DNA from 3 places in the Kouleothrix sp. genome. Region 2 is predicted to be linked to each of the others. Evidence: riboswitches for the same ligand, from Rfam matches in the RefSeq annotation. Region 2 holds a riboswitch; each other region holds the start of a gene.

Region 1 (6,787 bases), on a different contig from region 2:
GCTGGACAAGGGCGCCGAGGCGCTGGTGGCCGAGCTGAAGAGCCTGGCCAAGCCGGTGCGCGACCGCGCCGACATCGCGCACGTCGCGACGATCTCGGCCGCCGACAGCGAGATCGGCGACCTGATCGCCGAGGTGATGGAGAAGGTCGGCAAAGACGGCGTGATCACGGTCGAGGAGAGCAAGGGCATCGCCTTCGAGAAGGAATACACCGAGGGCATGCAGATCGACCGTGGCTATATCTCGGCCTACTTCGTGACGGACACTGCCAAAATGGAAGCAGATCTGGAGGAGCCGTACATCCTGATCACCGACAAGAAGATCGCCAGCATCAATGAGATTCTGCCGGTGCTCGAGAAGGTGCTGCAGGTCACCAAGAACTTCGTAATCGTCGCCGAGGATATCGACGGCGAGGCGCTGGCGACGCTGGTGGTGAACAAGCTGCGCGGCACGATCAACGTCCTGGCGATCAAAGCGCCGGGCTTCGGCGACCGCCGCAAGGCCATGCTGCAGGACATCGCCATCCTGACCGGCGGCACGGTGATCTCCGAGGAGATCGGCCGCAAGCTCGACAGCGCTACCACCGAAGACCTCGGCCGCGCGCGCCGCGTGGTGTCCGACAAAGACAACACCACCTTCATCGAAGGCCACGGCGATCAGGAGGCAATACAGGCACGCGTTTCGCAGATCCGCGCGCAGATCGAAACGACGACGTCGGACTTCGACCGCGAGAAGCTGCAGGAGCGGCTGGCCAAGCTGGCCGGCGGCGTGGCGGTGCTGAAGGTCGGCGGCGCCACCGAGCCCGAGCTGAAGGAGAAGAAGCACCGCGTCGAGGACGCGCTCTCGACCGCGCGGGCGGCCGTCGAGGAAGGCATTGTGCCGGGCGGCGGCGTGGCGCTGATCAACGCGCTAGGCGCGCTCGACAGCGTGAAAGTCGACAACGACGACGAGCGCTTCGGCGTGCAGATCCTGCGCCGCGCGCTCGAGGAGCCGATGCGGCAGCTGGCCAAGAACGCGGGCGAGGATGGGGCGGTGATCATCAACACCGTGCGCCGCCACCAGAAGGAGAAGGGCGACACGAGCTACGGCTACAACGTGCTGACCGGCGAGCTTGGCAGCATGCTGGAGCAGGGCGTGGTCGACCCAGTGAAGGTGACGCGGAGTGCAGTGCAGAACGCTGTCTCGATCGCCGGGCTGCTGCTCACCACCGAGGCGCTGATCACAGACATCCCTGAGGCTAACGCTGGTGGTGGTGGAATGCCTGGCGGCATGGATGGCATGGGCGGCATGGGTGGCATGGACTTCTAGGATCACAAGCTCATAGCTGGGTGCCAGCTCATGGTGCGCAGGCGGCATCGAATACCGATGCTGCCTGCGCTTGTTTTTTCCCGATCACAATGTAGGGGCGGCATACTGCCGCCCGCACGCTGCAATTCGAGCATAATACCAAATCCGGCTGATCGCTCGGATTATAGTGGGGGTTCGGGGCGGCTTCGCCGCCCCCGAAATTTCTTTTCTGTGCGCGCCCGGCTTGCCGGCGCCGCACAAGAAAACACAAGTAATCAAACGGAATTGGTATAACAATGTAGGAGCGGCGCGTGTTCCGCCCCAGATTGAGCCCACAACGCGCATCTGCGCCTATGATCGGGCAGGCTATGGCTGGGGTGAAAGTTGACAATTTCAGGCAAGTAATGTATCATTGCCGGCATAATTGAATAGCGCATACTCTTATCCAGAGAGGTGGAGGGACCGGCCCGATGAAGCCTCGGCAACCCTGGAAAGAACGTGGCGTTCCGAGCTGAAGAGGCGTGGTGGCGAAGTGTTTCGCCCCGCGTGCCTCTCGCCCCGAACGGCCGCTCGATCATTAGGGTGCCAACTCCGGCAGCGCAAACTGGAAGATGAGAGGCGAACGCTGATGTACGCCTTTTCCATGTGTCGTGGAAAAGGCGTTTTGTTGGTCCGCATCAGCGGGCGCCCGTCGTCCAGCACGATGGGCGTTTTTTATTTCCGCTCTGATGAAAGGACGATCACGTGATTACCGACACCACTGGCGCCTGTACACGCACACCCCTCAATGTCGCGCGCATCCGGCAGGATTTTCCAACGCTGCAGCAGCAGATCCACGGCCATCCGGTTGTGTTTCTCGATAGCGCGGCATCGTCGCAGAAGCCAGTGGCGGTGCTCGAGGCCATGGAGCAGGCGTACCGCTCGACATACGCGAATGTCCATCGCGGCGCCTACAGCTTCAGCATGCGCATCACCGAGCTTTACGAGCAAGCGCGCGCCAGCATTGCCGATTTCATCGGCGCGCCCTCTGCTAGCCAGATCGTCTTTACACGCAATGCAACCGAGGCGCTTAATCTGCTGGCGTACTCGTACGGCCGCACCTTTCTGCGGCCGGGCGACGAGATCGTGCTGACTGACCTGGAGCACCACGCCAACTACCTGCCCTGGCTGGAGCTGGCACGCGAGCGCGGCCTGAATATAAAGCGCATCCCGCTGACTGCCGAAGGCACGCTTGATCTGTCGTGCCTCGACGCGCTGCTGACCCCGCGCGTGCGGCTGGTGAGTTTTGCGCATGTCTCGAATGTGCTCGGCACGATCACCGACCCGCGCCCGATCATTGAGCGGGCGCACGCGCTTGGCGCGCTGGTCGCGCTGGACGCGTGCCAGTCGGCGCCGCACATGCCGCTGGACGTTGGCGCGCTCGATGCCGATTTTGCGGTGTTCTCGGGGCACAAGATGCTCGGCCCGACCGGCATCGGCGTGCTCTACGGCCGCGCCGAGCTACTGGCCGCGATGCCGCCGTTCTTGACGGGCGGCGATGTCGCGCGTGATGTCGATTTTGACAGGGTTGTATGGGAAGACGCGCCGCTGAAGTTCGAAGCCGGCACGCCGGCATTTGTCGAGGCGATCGGCCTGGGCGCGGCAGTCACGTACCTCGGCAAGCTTGGCCTGGCCGCAGTACACGCGCACGAGCGCGCACTGACCGAGTATGCCCTGCGTCGCCTCAGCGCCCTCCCCGGCCTGCGCATCTATGGCCCGCGCGATGCAAAGCTGCGCGGCGGCGTCGTGACGTTCACCGTCGATGGCGTTGCGCCACACGATATCGCCACCGCCCTCGATCAGCGCGGTATTGCCATCCGCTCGGGCCGCCACTGCGCGCACCCGCTGCACCGGCTGCTCGGGCTGGACTCGAGCGCGCGCGCCAGCTTCACGATCTACAACGACTTCGCCGATGTCGACGCGCTCGTCGATGGGCTCGCGGCAATACAGCGCCATCCGGTGCAAACTGCGCCCGCCAGGGCTGCCGACTGCCGTACGCCTCAGGTGGTGCAGGCGCGCGGCTTCGCGCTGGCCTAGCTTTCTCTGGTGCCGGCGCCATACCGGCTTAGAGTGGGAGAAAGTCTATTAGACTTTATTGAAAATAACAATGGTGGGGGTTTAGGGGGCCTGCGGCCCCCAAGAATCCTCTGTTGGTGGGGCAAAGCCCCCCTGGCTCCCTTATTTCCGATAAAGTCTATTGAACACAAGAATACAAATTTTACTTGACAATTATGATCAAGTATATTAAGATCCTTAGTATCGTCGCAGGTAAGCTTGATAGTGGCCTGAAAGGGTAGGGGATCGCGATACCCTAAGGAGTATCGCAATCCATGGAGGCGCCGATGGAACTCGCCGCATACCGTGATACCTTTCCGATTACGCAGCGCTACGCTTTTCTCGACCACGCCACCGGCGCACCGCTCGGCAACCATGTCACTCGCGCTATCCAGGCGCATATCGAGCGCGCGCTGGCTGCGCCACCCAGCCAAGTGCGCGACGCGCTGGCCGAAACAGCCGAGCGGATCAAGCAGCGTGCGGCGGCACTGATCCACGCCGCGCGCGCCGACGAGATCGCGATCGTACCGAATGCCGTCATTGGCCTGAATACCGCCGCGAACAGCCTGCCGCTCCAGCCGGGCACGACGGTGCTGGTGCTCGACGGCGAAGATCCGGCGCACGTGTACCCGTGGATGAACCTGGCCGCACGGGGCATTCTGGTGAAGCGCATTGCGCAGAGCGATGGCGGCTTGGATCTTGAGCAGCTCGACCGGTGGATCGACTCGCGCACCCGTGTGCTGGCGCTGAGCAGCGCGCTCCCCGCCACCGGGTTCAGGCACGACCTGGCCGCGCTCGGAGCCGCCGCGCGACAGCGCGGGCTGTTCTTCGTGGTCGACGCGAGCCAGACGCTCGGCGCATTTCCGGTGGATGTGCAAGCCTACCAGATCGACTTCCTGGTGGCCGATGCCGGGCGCTGGCTGCTCGGCATCCCTGGCGCCGCTCTGCTGTACTGCCGCCACGACCTGCTCGACCGGCTTCAGCCGGGCGCGTATGTCGGCGCCACCAGCACGCTGCCGCCGATCAATGTCCGCGACTACGGCTTCACGCTCCACACCAGCTCGGAGCGCTTCACTATCGGCGAATCGGGCGATCTCGCGATCGCCGGGCTCGCGGCGGCGCTCGAGATGATATTGGAGATTGGCGAGGCGCCGATCGCCGAGCGCATCCTTGATCTGACCGACATACTGATTGGCGACCTGCGCGAGCGCGGCCACACGCTGCGCACGCACGCCGCCCCGCGCCACCGCAGCGGCATTATCGTTCTCGAACACCCCACGCCGCAGGCGGCCTACGATCGCCTCCTGGCCGCCGGCATTGTCGCCACACGCAGGCCAAGCGGGCTATGCTTCGCACCTCATTTCTACAATAGCGAGGAAGATGTGCTGCGCGTCGGCTCGGCGCTCAGCAAACGCCGCTAATACGCCTGCTGCGCTTGTGCATGCGCAGCAGCATTTTTTGCCGATTTTATTGTTGACTTTTTCGATCTATTTAGTTTAGTATTATGACATATTACCTCCTGAAGCGCCTCGTGGCGATCATTCCAACACTGCTAGCGATGACGCTGATCACCTTTCTGGTGATGCACGCCATCCCCGGCAGCCCGTTCGACCCGGCGATTTTCGGCGGCAACGACCTGCCGCCCGAGGTACTCGCGAACATTGAAGCGAAGTACGGGCTCGACCGCCCGCTTCCCGAGCAGTACCTGCGCTTTATCGGCGGGATGCTGGTGGGCGACTTCGGCACATCGTACGCTTTCAAATCGCGCTCGGTGAGCGAGCTGCTGCGCGACACCTTCCCGGTATCGCTGCAGCTTGGCACCATGGCCTTCACGCTGGCGCTCGGGCTGGGCATACCGCTCGGCATTCTCGCCGGCGCGCGGCGAGGCAGCCTGCTCGACCGGGCGGTGACCCTGCTGACAACCAGCGGCATCGCGCTACCGAGCTTTGTCGTGAGCGTGCTGCTGATCCTGGTGTTCTCGCTGGTGCTGCGGCTGCTGCCGGCCACCAGCGTGCGCTGGGAACAGCCCCAGACATGGATCCTGCCGACCCTGGCGCTGGCCTTAGGCCCGCTGGCAATCTTCGCACGCTATACGCGTGCCGGCATCCTAGACGAGCTGAGCGGCGACTATGTACGCACCGCGCGGGCCAAAGGGCTGCACGAGCGGGTGGTGCTCTACCGGCACGTGCTCAAATCGGCACTTCTGCCGGTCGTCACGGTTGCCGGGCCGATCTTCGCCGCGATCGCCACCGGCTCGTTCCTGGTCGAGACGATCTTTGCCGTCCCAGGCATGGGCCGCTTCTTCGTCAGCAGCATCTTCGCCAAGGACTACCCCGTGATTATGACGCTGGTGGTGCTGTATGGCGCGGCGCTGGTGCTTTCCAACCTGGTGGTCGATCTGCTGTATGGGGCGCTCGACCCGCGCACGCGCGCGGCGGCGCGGCTGCTCCACAGGAGCTGAACATGAGCCTTGAGCAGGAGTTTACGATTGCCGCGGCGGCTCAAGCGCCGGCGCATCCGAACAACGCCGCGGCGCCACCGGCCCAGGCGCTGCCCCAGCGGCACCGCACGCTGTGGGGCGATGTCTGGCGGCGGCTACGGCGCGACCCGGCGGCGCTATCCAGCGTAATCTTTCTGGTGCTCCTGGTGCTGCTGGTTGTGCTCGCGCCGTTTGTGGCGCCGCGAGGCTACGCCGCCCAAGATTACACCAGCCTGCGCGCGCTCCCGAATACGCGCTACTGGCTTGGCACCGACAACGCCGGGCGCGACCTGTGGGCGCGGCTGGTGTACGGCGGGCGCATCTCGCTGTTTGTCGGCGTGAGCGTCCAGCTCGTGGCGCTCGCCGTCGGCGTGCCGCTCGGCCTGATCGCCGGGTTCTACGGCGGGCGCGCCGACGCCGTGATCATGCGGGTAGTCGACGTGCTGTATGCCTTCCCAAACCTGTTGTTCGCGATCTTGCTGATGAGCTGGCTCGGGCCTGGGCTGACGAATATTCTCGTGGCGCTGAGCATCACCGGCTGGCTGACGCTCTGCCGGGTGGTGCGCGCCCAGGCGCTGAGCCTGCGCACGCGCGACTTCATCGAGGCCGCCCGCGCAGTTGGCGTGCCGCCCTGGCGCATTCTGCTGGCGCACGTGCTGCCCAACACCCTCTCGGTGATCATCACGACGGTGACATTTGGCATACCCCAGGCCATCCTGGCCGAGGCGTCGCTTAGCTTCATCGGGATCGGCATCAGCCCGCCCATGCCAAGCTGGGGCCAGATGGTCAGCGACAACATTCTGTATATCCGCTCGTCCTGGCACCTGGCCGTGTTCCCGGCGGTAGCGCTGGGGCTGACGATGCTCGCGTTCACTTCCTTTGGCGATGGGCTGCGCGACGCGCTGAACCCACGCGCCCACGAGTAGGCT
Region 2 (6,787 bases):
GGGCTTGCGCCCTCCAAATCATCTCTTTTTGGCCGTTCGCGGCCACGGCGGTGGCCGCGACCTGCGCAAAAGGAAGTTTTCGGGGGCGGCTTTGCCGCCCGAACCCCACCCCGTAGCTCGTGTTATTTACACGAGCTACGCGTGAAACTGAAGCGGCGCACGTGCGGCTAGCGTTCCCTCAGGATGCGCCGGCCAAACTGGCCCAGCAGGATGTCGTAGGGCGGCCGGTTCTCGGGGTGGTACTCGAAGCGCGCGCGCTCGAAGTACTGCACGGTGTAGGTATTGCCATCCTCGAGCGCTTCGGCAAAGGTTTCGCTCAGCGGGTAGCCAAACTGCGCCAGGCCGCCGTTGCGCTCCCAGTAGCGCAAAAAGCCGCCGCGCAGATTGTGGCCGGTTTCGCCGAAGTAGCGCGCCCCGGCGATCGGCGCAGCGGGCGGATCGGCCGGGTGAATGCGCCGGCCGAACTGGCCCAGCAGGATGTCGTAGGGCGGCGCGTTGTTGGCGTGGTACTCCATGCGCACACGCTCGAAGTACTGCACAATGTAGGCGTTGCCATCCTCCAGCACCTCGGCGAACTCGTTGCTGATCGGGTAGCCATTGATCGGCAGGCCGCCGTGGGCCTGCCAGTAGCGCAGAAACGGCCCGCTCACGCAGAATCCGGTTTCGGCGAAGCACTGCTCGGGCGCGGCAGACTCGGCGTAGCGCTCGGCGCTGGCCAGGTGCACGCCATTTGCGCCGCCCGGCAGCGGGCCGCGCCCGCCGTCGCTGTAGCCGCCGGCAACCAGCAGCGCGAAGCTGGGCAGCACGATCGCGATGTGCCCGGCGCGCGGGGCGCTCAGCGGCGCGGCCGGCAGCCAGCGGTCGAGCTGCCAGTCGTACAGTTCGGCCGCCGCCAGGATCGCCAGCTCGGCGCCGCCGGCGGTTTGCTGCCAGCCGCCGGCCACCAGCACCTGGCCGCCCGGCAGCAGCGTGGCGCTGTGCTCGGCGCCGGTGCGTGGCGTCAGCATCGGGCCGGCGTCGCGCCAGCGATTGCTGGCGGGGTCGTAGATCTCGGCCGAGCCATCGCCGACCAGCAGCACGGTATTGTTTGGCAGCCAGGTGGCGGTGTGGGCCTGCCGCGCGCGCGCGGGCGGGGCGGCGTCCTGCCAGCTGTTGCTGGCGGGGTCGTAGATCTCGGCGCCGCCCTCGTCGCCACCAACGAACAGAAAACGCCCGTCGGCCAGAAATGTGGCGGTGTGGCTGGCGCGCGGCGTGTGCATGGGCGGCCCCTCGGCCCAGCTGTCGCGCGCGGGGTCGTAGATCTCGGTGCTATTCGTGCGGATCCCCGTCGCAGCGATCTGGTCGACGCCGCCGGCCGCCAGCACGCGGCCGTCGCGCAGCAGTGTGAGGGTGTGGCCGGCGCGCGGGCGCAGCATCGGCGCGGCCGGCTGCCAGCTATTGCTGGCGGGGAAGAAGCGCAGCGCGCTGGCGAACACGCCGTGCGGGCTGAGCAGCGGCCGGCCGCCGCTCGCCAGCACGCTGCCATCGCCCAGCAGCACGGCCGCGCCCGAGCTGTTCTCGATATCGCCGGCTGCCGTCCAGCGATCGGCGCGCGGGTCGTAGATCTCAGTCGCGGCGGTGTTCTGCCCGCCGATCACCAGCACCCGGCCGTCGTTCAGCGCCACCGCCCGGCCGAACGTATGCTGCCCGAGCATCGGCGCCGCCGGCGACCAGCCACCCAGTGCGCGCGCCGGCAGCGGCGCCGCCAGAAGCGCGAGCAACAGCGCCGCAAGCGCGGGCCAGCGAAATCGCCGCATAGCAGCTCTCCTTTCGAGCGGCCGGCGGAATGCAGCCGCGGAGCTCGGCACAGCACGAGAATGGCGCAGCCTGCGCGCAGCCTACTCGCCGGCCCAGCGCGGCTGGTAATCCTGCCCGACAATCAGAACAATATCGGCGCGATCGAGCCGGGCCGGCGCATCGGCGGCAGGCGACGATTGGATGTAGCGCGCGTCGATGCCGAGCAAGCTCGCCAGGCGCTGGCGCGTCTCGGGCTGGCCGGTGTAGTCGATGATCTGCGAGTGCTCGTACACCTGCGGCGCCTGGCCAGGGTCGGCCAGCACAAAGCCCTGGCCGCGCAGGTAGCTACTGACCTTGCCGGCAATCCCGGCCACTGCTGCGCCGTTGAGCACCTGGATGCGGCCGCGCTGCGAGGCAGCCTGCGGGCCGGCGCGCCAGCGCGACACCACCGTAGCCACGTCGGCGGCGTTCCAGTAGATATCCGAGCCATCCTCGTAGTCGATCGCCACGTCGAGCGGGTTGATGCTGAACTGCAGCACGCGGTCGCCATGCAGCTCGCGGGCCAGGCCGGCCAGGCCATTGATCATGCCCAGCTGGCCGATCGGCAGCGTGGTACGCACATTCTGGGCCAGCACATCGGCCCACTGCGGCAGCGTGGCGATGTTGTCGAGCAGCCCGCGCGCGCGCACCTGGTCGAGCACGGCGCGCAGCACGCGCTGCTGGCGCTGGCTGCGGTCGAAATCGGTGCTGGCGTGGCGCGAGCGGGCGTAGATCAGCGCGTGCCGGCCGTCGAGCACCTGCAGGCCGGCGGGGATGTAGATCCGCTCGACGCCGTAGTCGTCGGTGGGGTACTCGGCGTCGAGCAGCGGCTTGGGCACGTCGACAAGCACGCCGCCGATCGAGTCGACCAGCGCGGCAAAGCCGTGGAAATCGACCTGGGCGGTGTAGTCGACCTTGACGCCCAGGAAATTTTCGATCGCCTCGGCCGCCAGCGCGGCGCCACCGGCCTCGGGGGTGGTGCCGGGGCCATACAGCGCGGCGGCGTTAGCGTAGCCATGCGAGTAGGCCGCGTTGATCTTGGCGCGGCCGAGGTGCGGAATGCTGGTCACCGAGTCGCGCGGGATCGACAGCATCGCAGCCCACTTAGCCACCGGGTCGACGCGCACCAGGATGAGCGTATCGCTGCGCACGCCCTCGCCGGGGTCGGGGCGCGTGTCCACGCCGATCAGCAGCGTGGTGAACGGCTCGCGCAGCGCGTCGGGCAGCGGGGGCTGGGTCGGGTAAAGCTCGCCGCCGCCAATGATCCGCTGGATAATGCTGCGCGGCGTAGGCGTGGGCGCACGGCGGGCATCGGGCTGCTGGATGCTTTGCAGCGTGGTGCGGGCCTGCATGTACAGCAGTGCCGCGCCGCCAAGCGCCAGCCCGATCAGCATCCCGATCGCAAAAGGCAGCCAGCGCCGCCGGGGGCGCGCCGGGCCACGGGGTTCTGCTGAAGGCGACTGGCCGGTTGTTGCCACAAACGATCCTTTTGGATGGTTGGTTCGATGCTGGCGATTATACCAGCCGCGCGCGGCGCTATCAAGGCGCGCGGCTCGCGCAACGTGTTTCGAGCGCACCTCTCTTCCGCGTGCGAAAAACGGGGCACAGGGCCGGCATTGCGTAATTTTGTCAAGGCATGCGTACGATGTGTTGCCCCTCCCCTGACAGGGGAGGGTAGGGGGAGGGGTCGAGCGACCTTGCACGAGCCCTGTCAAGGCATGGGCGCTCCTTGACAAAATTGCGTGACTCAATTATCATTGGCCGCAACAACTGAAGAGCGCGACTCTTATCCAGAGAGGTGGAGGGACCGGCCCTGTGAAACCTCGGCAACCCTGGAAAGACGTTTGAGTTCTCGGCTGCGAGTTCTGAACTATTCAGGGCTCAAAGCTCAAGGCTCAAACCTCAATCATTAGGGTGCCAAATCCGGCAGCGCGACTGGAAGATGAGAGGCATACGCAGACGTACGCCCCTTCCAAATTTGTTTGGAAGGGCGTTTTGTTTGAAGCTAGTGCTGGCCCTCATCCGTCTATTCGATGAGGGCTTTTCGCTGCCAGCCGCCACGATCACGCCGAGCTCACGTGCATCGCCGGCTGAGGCCCCATCGCCGCTCACCGGGCCATTTGGCACCCGCGCTCTCGATCACGCTGGAAGATCGCTGCTGGCAATTAGCGAAACGCCCAAGGAGGCACACCACTATGGCGGACGATATCACGTTCACCGGCTTCGAGACGCTGGCGCTGCACGGCGGCCAGCAGGCCGACCCGACCACCGGCGCGCGCGCGGTGCCGATCTACCAGACAACGTCGTACCAGTTCAAAGACACCGACCACGCCGCGCGGCTGTTCGGCCTGCAGGAATTCGGCAACATCTACACCCGGATCATGAACCCGACGCAGGACGTGCTCGAGCAGCGGATTGCCGCGCTCGAGGGCGGCGTGGGAGCGCTGGCGCTGGCCTCGGGCCAGGCCGCCGAGACATTCTCGATCCTGAATATCGCCGGCGCGGGCGACAACATCATCTCGTCGTCGGATCTGTATGGCGGCACCTACAACCTGTTCCGCCACACCCTGCCGAAGCTCGGCATCACCACGCGCTTCGTCGATGCGCGCGACCTCGATGGCTTCCGCAGCGCGATCGACGAGCGCACCAAGGCGTTCTTCCTTGAGTTTATCGGCAACCCGAAGCTCGACGTGCTGAACCTCGAGGCGATCTCGGCGATCGCGCACGAGGCCGGCGTGCCGGTGATCGTCGACTCGACCACCGCCACCCCGTACCTGTCGCGGCCGTTCGATTGGGGCGCCGACATTGTGGTGCACTCGGCCACCAAGTACATCGGCGGCCACGGCACCAGCATCGGCGGCCTGCTGATCGACAGCGGCAAGTTCGACTGGGCCGCCAGCGGCCGCTTCCCCGGCCTGACCGAGCCCGACGAGTCGTACCACGGCCTGGTGTACACCCAGGCGCTCGGCCCGCTGGCGTATATCATCAAGGCGCGCGTGCAGCTGCTGCGCGACATCGGCGCGGCGATCAGCCCGTTCAACGCCTTTCTGCTGCTCCAGGGCATCGAGACGCTGCCGCTGCGCATGGAGCGCCATAGCCAGAACGCGCTCGCCGTGGCCAAGTACCTCGAAGAGCACGCCAAGGTCGCCTGGGTCAACTACCCCGGCCTGCCCAGCCACCCGACGTACGAGCTGGCCAAGAAGTACCTGCCCAAGGGCCAGAGCGGCATCCTGGGCTTCGGGATCAAGGGCGGGCGCGCGGCCGGCGCCAAGTTCATCAACAGCCTGAAGCTGTTCTCGCACCTGGCGAATATCGGCGACGCCAAGAGCCTGGCCATTCACCCTGCCACCACCACCCACAGCCAGCTGTCGCCCGAAGAGCAGGCGATCACCGGCGTGACCGACGACTACGTGCGGCTGTCGATCGGCATCGAGACGATCGACGACATCCTCGCCGACCTGGATCACGCGCTGGCCCAGGTGTAGCCGGCGCCACTAGGTAAGGGCGATGCGCCGCCCGTGAATGCCAGCCCGAGGTTGTGCCGGCGATGCTTCGCCCTTACATGTGGAGTCGAGACGATGATCGCTATGACACGCGAGCGACAGAGCGACGGCCTTGGCCTGGTCGAGCGGCGCACGATGACCTGGCTCGATCCGCTGGTGCTCGAGAGCGGCGCGCAGCTGGCGCCGGTCACGCTGGCCTACGAGGCATACGGCCGGCTCAACGCGGCGCGCGACAACGCCATCCTGCTGCTGCACGCGCTCTCGGGCGACGCCCACGCCGCCGGCTGGCACGCCGGCGCGGCCAAGCCGGGCTGGTGGGACGCGATGGTCGGCCCCGGCCGGCCATTCGACACCGATCGCTACTTTGTGATCTGCTCGAATGTGATCGGCGGCTGCCAGGGCAGCACCGGCCCCAGCAGCGCCGACCTAGCCACCGGCCGGGCCTACGGCGCGCGCTTTCCGGTGATTACGATCGGCGATATGGTGCGCGCCCAGGCCCGGCTGATCGACCGGCTGGGGATCGCGCAGCTGCTGGCGGTGGCCGGCGGCTCGATGGGCGGCTTTCAGGCGCTTGAGTGGGCCACCGCACTGCCCGAGCGCGTGCGCGGCACCATCCTGCTCGCCACAAGCGCGCGCTCATCGCCGCAGACGGTGGCGTGGAACGCGATCGGCCGGCGTGCGATCGTCAGCGACCCGCGCTGGCGCAGCGGCGACTACTACGGCGGCGAGCCGCCCACCGACGGCCTGGCGATTGCGCGCATGATCGGCCATATTACCTACCTCAGCGAGCCGGCGCTCGAGCACAAATTCGGCCGCGCGTTTCAAGACGGCAGCGGCCCGGCGTTCTCGCTCGACCGCGAGTTCGCGATCGAGAGCTACCTCGACTACCAGGGCGCGATCTTCAACGCGCGCTTCGACGCGAACTCGTACCTGTATATTACCAAGGCGATGGACTACTGGGATCTGCCGGCGCGCTACGGCTCGCTCGACGCCGCGCTGGCGCGCAGCCGCTCGGAGTTTCTGCTGCTCTCGTTCAGCAGCGACTGGCTATACCCGCCGGGCGAGTCGCAGCTGATCGCCGACGCGCTCACGCGCCTGGGCCGCGCGCCTACGTACGCCAGCCTCGAGTCGAGCGCCGGCCACGACGCGTTTCTGGTGGATTACCAGCCGCAGGGGCCGATCATCAGCGAGTTCCTCGGGGCGCTGGCAGGCACCAGCACCTAGGGGCTTGGAAAGTCCAGATCATCCCGCTTGGTCGGGCGCGAGTGGCAGCGCGATCGTGAAGGCCGCGCCCTGGCCCTCCACACTGCTGGCCTCGATCGTACCGCCGTGGGCCAGCACGATCTGCTTGGTGATCGCCAGACCCAGGCCGGCGCCGCCGCTGCTGCGCGCCCGCGAGCGATCGGCGCGGTAGAACCTGTCGAACACGTGCGGCAGATCTTCGGCGGCGATGCCCTGGCCGGTGTCGC
Region 3 (6,787 bases), on a different contig from region 2:
CGCGGCTAGGCGCCTGGCCCACCGCCAGCCGCGCCAGGTTCACGCAGTAGCAGCCGACATCCATCAGCGCGCCGCCAGCCAGCTCGGCGTTCAGGCGCACATCGGCGGGGTTGGTCGCCATGAACGCAAACGAGGCGCGCACCAGCCGCACCTCGCCAATCGCGCCCTGGCGCAGCAGCTCGGCCAGCTTGAGCGTGCGCGGGTGGAAGCGGTACATAAACGCCTCCATCAGCCACACCCCGCCGGCGCGCGCGGCCTCGAACATGGCCGCAGCCTCGGCCCGGCTCACGCCCATCGGCTTCTCGCACAGAACGTGCTTGCCGGCGGCTGCGGCCTTGGCGGCCCACTCGGCGTGCATGCTATTCGGCAGGCCGATATACACGGCGTCGACGTCGGCGTCGGCCAGCAGCGCCGCATACGAGCCATAGGCGCGGGCGCCGCCGTGGCCCCGCGCGAACTCGGCGGCGCGCGCCGCATCGCGGCTGGCCACCGCCACAACCTGCTCGCTGCCCGACGGGCGGAGCGCGTCGGCAAACTTCCCGGCGATATGGCCGGTGCTGATGATTCCCCAGCGCATACTCACTCCTGGCACGATGACACGAGCCAGCCCTGCCATCGCTTCATCGCTTCACCGCGTTACGCCGTCGGCGGCCCATGTTTCAATCGCGCGGCTCGGCCCGAACGCAGCGGCATAGCGCTCGGCGAACTCGGCGACGGTGTAGCTATGCTCCTGGCAGCCGCGCTTCTCGATCGCGTAGGCGGCGGCCAGCGCGGCCACGCGGCCGGCGACATCGAGCGGCAGCCCGCGCGCCAGGCCGAACACCAGGCCGCCCAGGTACGCATCGCCGGCGCCGGTCGGGTCGACGACATCGGCGATCGGGGCCACGGGGATGGCGATCTCGCTGGCGTGCGCATTGTCGTAGAGCACCGAGCCCTCGCTGCCGCGCGTTACCACCGCCAACGGGGCGCTGCCGATCAGATCGGCCTCGCTGCGGCCAGTCTTCTGCGCCATCATGGCGAACTCGTAGTCGTTGCCAACCAGCACGCTGGCGCCATTCAGGCCAGCCAGGATCTGCTCGCCGTCGAGGCGCGGCGTCTGCTTGCCGGGGTCGAACAGGAACGGCACGCCCTGCGCGCGGCACTCGGCGGCATAGCGCGACATCGCCTCGGGATCAGTCGGCGAGATAATCACCAAGTCGCCGGCGCCGAGCCCGAGGCCCAGCAGCGAGAGGTGCTTGGAGTGCGCCATCGCGCCGGTATAGAACGCGACGATCTGGTTGTTGGCTTTGTCGGTGTTGATAAAGCACGAGGCGGTGAACTCGTCGTCGATCAGGCGGATGCCGCTGGCGTCGATGCCCTGGCGCTCCATCAGGGCACGGTACTCGCCGAAATCCTGGCCGGCGGTAGCCACCACCAGCGGGCGATCGCCCAGCAGCGCGAGCGTGTAGGCGATGTTGCCGGCCACGCCGCCGCGCATGCGCCGCATTGAGTCGACCAGAAAGCTGACGGTGAGCATATGAACTTTATCCGGCAGAATATGATCCTTGAAGTAGCCGGGAAAGTCCATAATATAATCGTAGGCGAGCGAGCCAGTGACGACGATTCGCACGAATTGCTCCTTGTTGCAAAGCGCAGATTGCAATCTGCGCAACTAGATCAGCTTGTACTGCTCGCGCAGCTGCGCCGAGGCTTCGGCCAGAAGCTGCAGAGCGCGCTCGGCGGCCGCCACCGAGAGGCGGCTCAGTGTGCCCGCGACCGAGAGCACCGACTGGCGCAGCAGCGCCTCGGCGGCGATGCCGTGCGGCGCGAGCTGCCCGGCCAGCGCGCCGGCCTGCGCCGCCAGCGTATCGGCGCTGGCCCGCGCAATTGCGTCTTCGTCGGCGGGTAGCAGGCCCAGGCCAACCACGCCGCCGCGTCCGAGAAACTCGCCGAGCGCCGGCGCCGCTTCGGCCAGCGCCGCGCCGTGATGCGCGACATCGGCGATAATCATATCGACGCCGATCTGCAGCAGCTCGTGCCAGTTGGGCACCCCGCCGGCGAACAGCGCCTTGCAGCCGCGCACGCCTTCGAGCACCTGGTCGATCTGCTCGCGCACGCGCGGCCACTCGACGGGCACAAACGGCAGGCCGACCATCTCGAGAAACGGTTCGTCGACGCAGATGATCGTCGTCGGGTTCCACTCGCTCAGCCGCGCCTCCTGCCACTCGGCGCGCAGCGCCAAGTGCTGCGCCAGCGCGTCGAACAGCATGTCGTCGTACAGCAGCGGCTGGTCGTTTTCGTCGGTCACCTGCGCCGCCAGGCTGATCGGCCCGGTCAGCTGGCCCTTGAGCGCCTTGGCGGCGCGCAGCCCCTCGGCCTGGCGCAGCAGCTCATCGAGGCCGTAGGCGTCGTCGGGGGCGAGCGCCACCGTCGCGTAGCGATCTTCCAGGTAGGCCAGCCCCAGCCGGTCGAGCTCGCGCTCGGCGCGCCGCCGGTCGACATACACGCGGGCCTGGGTTTCGTCGACCACCAGCCCCGGAAAGCCGAGCATGCTCTGCACGACGCTTTGCTCGCGCAAGCTGCGCTGAGGCAGCTGCGGCCAGGCCAGCAGCGCCCCGGCGTAGCGGCGCGAGATCTCGAGCGCCTGCGCCGCGTTGCGGTGCGGCAGCCCGCCCAGCAGCAGCGGCAGGGCGGCGGGTGCGAAAGGCAACGGCATAGCGATTTACGATTTACGATTTTGGATTTACGATAAACTCCACATCGAGCGCTGGCGGGGCACCGGGCAGCATCGGCCCGAGAAAATCGTAAACCGTAAACCGCAAATTACATAATACGACGCAGGTTCTCCTCGTATGGCGGCCGAATAACGCCACGCTCGGTGATCAAGGCGGTGATGAGCTCGTGGGGCGTAACATCGAACGCGGGGTGCGCGGCCTGCACGCCGGCCGGCGCCAGCATCTGCCCGCCAATCGTCGTGACCTCGGCCGGGTCGCGCTGCTCGATCGGGATGGCATCGCCGTCGGGCAGGCTCAGATCGATCGTGGAGGAAGGCGCTGCGACATAGAACGGGATGGCGTGGGCGCGCGCCAGCACGGCCAAGCCGTAGGTGCCGATCTTGTTGGCGATATCGCCATTGGCCACCACGCGGTCGGCGCCGACGATCACGCAGTCGATCTCGCCGCGGCGCATGAAGTAGGCGGCCATATTATCGGTGATCAGCGTCAGCGGCACGCCGGCGCGCTGCAGCTCCCAGGCCGTCAGGCGCGCGCCCTGCAAAAACGGCCGGGTTTCGTCGACGAACACATGCACCGGCCGGCCGCTGCTGTGCGCGATGCGAATGGGCGCGAGCGCGGTGCCAAGCCCGGCGGTGGCCAGCCCGCCGGCGTTGCAGTGCGTCAGCACGTGGCCACGCTCGGGGATGAGCTGCAGGCCGTGCTCGCCGATCGCATAGCACATCGCCAGGTCTTCGGCCATGATCGCGTGGGCTTCGTCGAGCAGCGCGCCGCGCAGCGCGGCTGGCTCGTCGGTGGCGTGGGATTCGGCGGCGCGCAGCATGCGCGCGGTTGCCCACATCAGGTTCACGGCGGTGGGGCGGCTGGCGTCGAGCGCGGCCTTGGCCTCGGCCAGGCGAGCAAGCAGCTCGGCGGCGCTGCCGTGGTGCTGCTGCGCCACCAGCGCCATGCCATAGGCCGCAGTGCAGCCGATCGCCGGCGCCCCGCGCACCTGCATGCTCTTGATTGCCTGCACCACATCGCCGAGCGTCGCGCAGCGCACCGCCACCTCGGCGCCCGGCAGCAGCCGCTGGTCGAGCAGGCCCACGGCGTCGCCGTCCCACCAGATATGCTGAAATGTTTCGGCTGTTTTCATCAAAAAAAGCCGCCCGCACTGCGAGAGGCCCAGCTATGTTACCTCTCATCTTTCAGGTGCATCAGGAACACCTGCAGGAATTGGCACCTTCCCTACCGAGCTTTGAGGTTTGCATTTTAAGCCTGAGTTTTACCTCGACAACTCAGCACTTAAAACTCAGCATTCAAAACCTGGTATGGGGTTGCCGGGCTTCGTCGGGCCAGTCCCTCCGCCCCTCGTGATGAGCATACTATTCACTTCGACGCGCGATTATAGCATAGCTGCGGCCGCGCTGCAACCTGCCAGCACGCCCAGGCGATACCGGCGCGCAAAACACGCGAGCAGGCTCCTACACGCAGGGCGCGTATGCTATAATGCAGCCGGATCAGCAGTACATGCGGCGTGTTGCTTCGATGGGGCCGGGCGCCGGCGCACGACGCAATTGCGTCGCGCGACGCGAGCATGCGACTGACATTTTTAGGAACCGGCACATCGATGGGCGTACCGGTGATCGGCTGCCGCTGCGCCGTGTGCACCTCGCCCGACCCGCACAACCACCGGCTGCGCACTTCGGCGCTGCTCGAGGCGGGTGGCCGCACGCTGCTGTTCGACGCCGGCCCGGACCTGCGGCAGCAGGCGCTGGCCGCGCATATCAGCCGCGTCGACGCCGTGCTGCTGACGCACGCCCACGCCGATCATATTTCGGGCCTGGACGATCTACGGCCGCTGAATTTCGCGCAGCGCTCGGCAATACCGCTGTTTGGCTCGGCTACCACGCTGGGGATGGTGCGCGAGCGCTTCAGCTACGCGTTTCACGATAGCTCGCGCGGCTCGACGCGCCCCGAGCTCGAGCTGTGCGAGATCCGCAGCGGCGTGGCGTTTCGAGCCGCCGGCGTGGCCGCGCTGCCATTCGACGTGCAGCATGGCACATGGTCGATCACCGGCTTCCGCATCGGCCGGCTGGGGTATGTGACCGACGCCAGCGCGCTGCCGCCGGAGTCGCTGGCGCTGCTGCGCGGCCTGGATGTGCTGGTGCTCAACGCGCTGCGCTACGCCGAGCACCCGACGCACTTCAATGTCGCGCAGGCCTGCGCCGTGGCGGCTGAGCTGCAGCCGCGCCGCACCCTACTGGTACACATGACCCACGATCTCGAGCACGCCGCCGTGAATGCCGCGCTGCCCGACGGCGTCGAGCTGGCCTACGACGGCCTGGTGGTCGAAGCCGGCGACAGCTACGACAGTGCACCGTAGCTGCCACGGGCAGCATACGCCACATCGGCGTGAAATAGCCGTTCTGTGGTACGATAACAATGATAGCTCGCTGCGTTCATACAAACAGTATTCTGCCCGCTCGTGGAGCCCACGCTGCGTCGCAGCCGTCCGGCCTGGGCCGCACTGGCGCGCGGCCGGGCCGCGGCGTGTATCGCGGCAGGCGCACCCAGGCGCCACGAGCACATAGATTCGGAAAAGCATGCGTATTGCAATTGACGCCCGTCTGAATGCTTACCGGCAGGGCGGCATCTCTCAGTATACGCGCCAGCTGCTTATGGCGCTGCCCGATGTTGCCCGCGACGACGAGTTCGTCTGCCTGCAGCATCGCGACCAGCTGCGCCCGCTGGCGATCGCGCCGAATGTGTCGCGCCGCACCGCGCTGACGCCGCCACACCATCGCTTCGAGCAGTGGACGCTGCCGCTCGAGGTGATGCTGGCGCGGCCGAACGTGCTGCACTGCCCCGATTTCATCGCGCCGACGCGCCGGCCCTGCCCTGCGGTGGTGACGATCCACGACCTGGCGTTTATGCACTACCCCGAGATCCTCGACGACTCGGCCAGGGCCTACTACGGCCAGGTGAAGAGCAACGCCCCGCGCGCCGACGGCGTCATCGCAGTTTCGGAGGCGACGCGCCAGGACATCGCCCAGTTCCTGGACATGCCGGCCGAGCAGATCGACGTGATCCACGAGGCGGCCGCGTCGCTCTACCAGCCGATCGAGCTGCGCGCGGGCGAGGCGCGCGTGCTGAACGGCAAGCCGGTGCAGGCCGGCTCGTTCCTGCTGTTCGTCAGCACGCTGGAGCCGCGCAAGAACCTGCCAACGCTGCTGCAGGCGCTGCGGATCTGCCTCGATCGCCAGCCCAACGCCGGGTATCGCCTGCTGATTGTCGGCCGGCGCGGCTGGCGCGACGAGGCAATCTTCGCGGCGGTGCGCGATTTGAACCTGGCCGATCACGTGCAGTTCGCCGGCGGGGTGGGCCAGTACGACCTGCGCTGGCTGTACAACGCCTGCCGGATCTACATCAACCCTTCGCTCTACGAGGGCTTTGGGCTGCCACTGCTCGAGGCGATGGCCTGCGGCGCGGCCTGCCTGGCCGCGGCTACTTCGAGCCTGCCCGAGATCGGTGGCAACGCCGCTGTGTACGTGCCACCGCTCGACGCCGACATATGGGCCGACGAGATCGCCGCGCTGTGGGACGACGACGAGCGCCGCGCCGAGCTGGGCCGCATGGGCGTGGCGCGCGCGCGCCAGTTCTCGTGGGCGCGCGCGGCCCGCGAGACCATGGCGGTGTACCGCCGCGCGGCCGAGCGGCTGCCCGCGCGCGCGGTTGTCGCGCCGCCGGCCGCGCCGCTGTTCGCTCGCGAGCTCGCCGCGCTCGAGCCCTCTACGGCCATGCATGCCATGCATGTTCCTTCGCCAGGCGGGCCGCGCGCCTGCCTGCGCTGTGGTGCCAACCTGGTGCCTGGCACATTGCAAAGCCAACTGGCGCTGCGGCCGCTGGCCGAGCACGAGGGCAGCCAGCCGATCGCGCCGCGCATGTGGGCCTGCGCGCGCTGCGGCCATGTCGAGCTGGTGCTCGATTGGTCGGTGGCGGTGCATCAGGCCGTGCCCGACGCGCCCGAGGCCGCGCAGCCGCTGGCGCATGCCGAAGCCAACGCCGATCTGCCCGAGCCGATCGACCCTGCCGAT

What was found. Region 2 has a riboswitch for S-adenosylmethionine ahead of U0177_RS06265 (homocysteine synthase). Riboswitches for the same ligand answer to the same signal wherever they lie in the genome.
Region 1: another riboswitch for S-adenosylmethionine. It lies ahead of U0177_RS21885 (cysteine desulfurase); the one in region 2 lies ahead of U0177_RS06265 (homocysteine synthase).
Region 3: another riboswitch for S-adenosylmethionine. It lies ahead of mtnA (S-methyl-5-thioribose-1-phosphate isomerase); the one in region 2 lies ahead of U0177_RS06265 (homocysteine synthase).

Annotation. Positions count from the first base shown of each region.
Region 1 is NZ_JAXLWP010000026.1:30,469-37,255, reverse strand. Features, by position in the region: gene groL (chaperonin GroEL) at 1-1,306, shown strand, start outside; SAM riboswitch class I at 1,724-1,903, shown strand; gene U0177_RS21885 (cysteine desulfurase) at 2,030-3,361, shown strand; gene U0177_RS21880 (aminotransferase class V-fold PLP-dependent enzyme) at 3,667-4,800, shown strand; gene U0177_RS21875 (ABC transporter permease) at 4,884-5,840, shown strand; gene U0177_RS21870 (ABC transporter permease) at 5,843-6,784, shown strand.
Region 2 is NZ_JAXLWP010000006.1:18,180-24,966, reverse strand. Features, by position in the region: gene U0177_RS06275 (Kelch repeat-containing protein) at 168-1,796, opposite strand; gene U0177_RS06270 (LCP family protein) at 1,878-3,293, opposite strand; SAM riboswitch class I at 3,599-3,764, shown strand; gene U0177_RS06265 (homocysteine synthase) at 4,011-5,300, shown strand; gene U0177_RS06260 (homoserine O-acetyltransferase) at 5,403-6,542, shown strand; gene U0177_RS06255 (sensor histidine kinase) at 6,561-6,787, opposite strand, start outside.
Region 3 is NZ_JAXLWP010000005.1:297,951-304,737, forward strand. Features, by position in the region: gene U0177_RS05965 (Gfo/Idh/MocA family protein) at 1-577, opposite strand, end outside; gene U0177_RS05970 (carbohydrate kinase family protein) at 629-1,609, opposite strand; gene U0177_RS05975 (hypothetical protein) at 1,652-2,695, opposite strand; gene mtnA (S-methyl-5-thioribose-1-phosphate isomerase) at 2,803-3,846, opposite strand; SAM riboswitch class I at 3,889-4,073, opposite strand; gene U0177_RS05985 (MBL fold metallo-hydrolase) at 4,228-5,076, shown strand; gene U0177_RS05990 (glycosyltransferase family 4 protein) at 5,297-6,787, shown strand, end outside.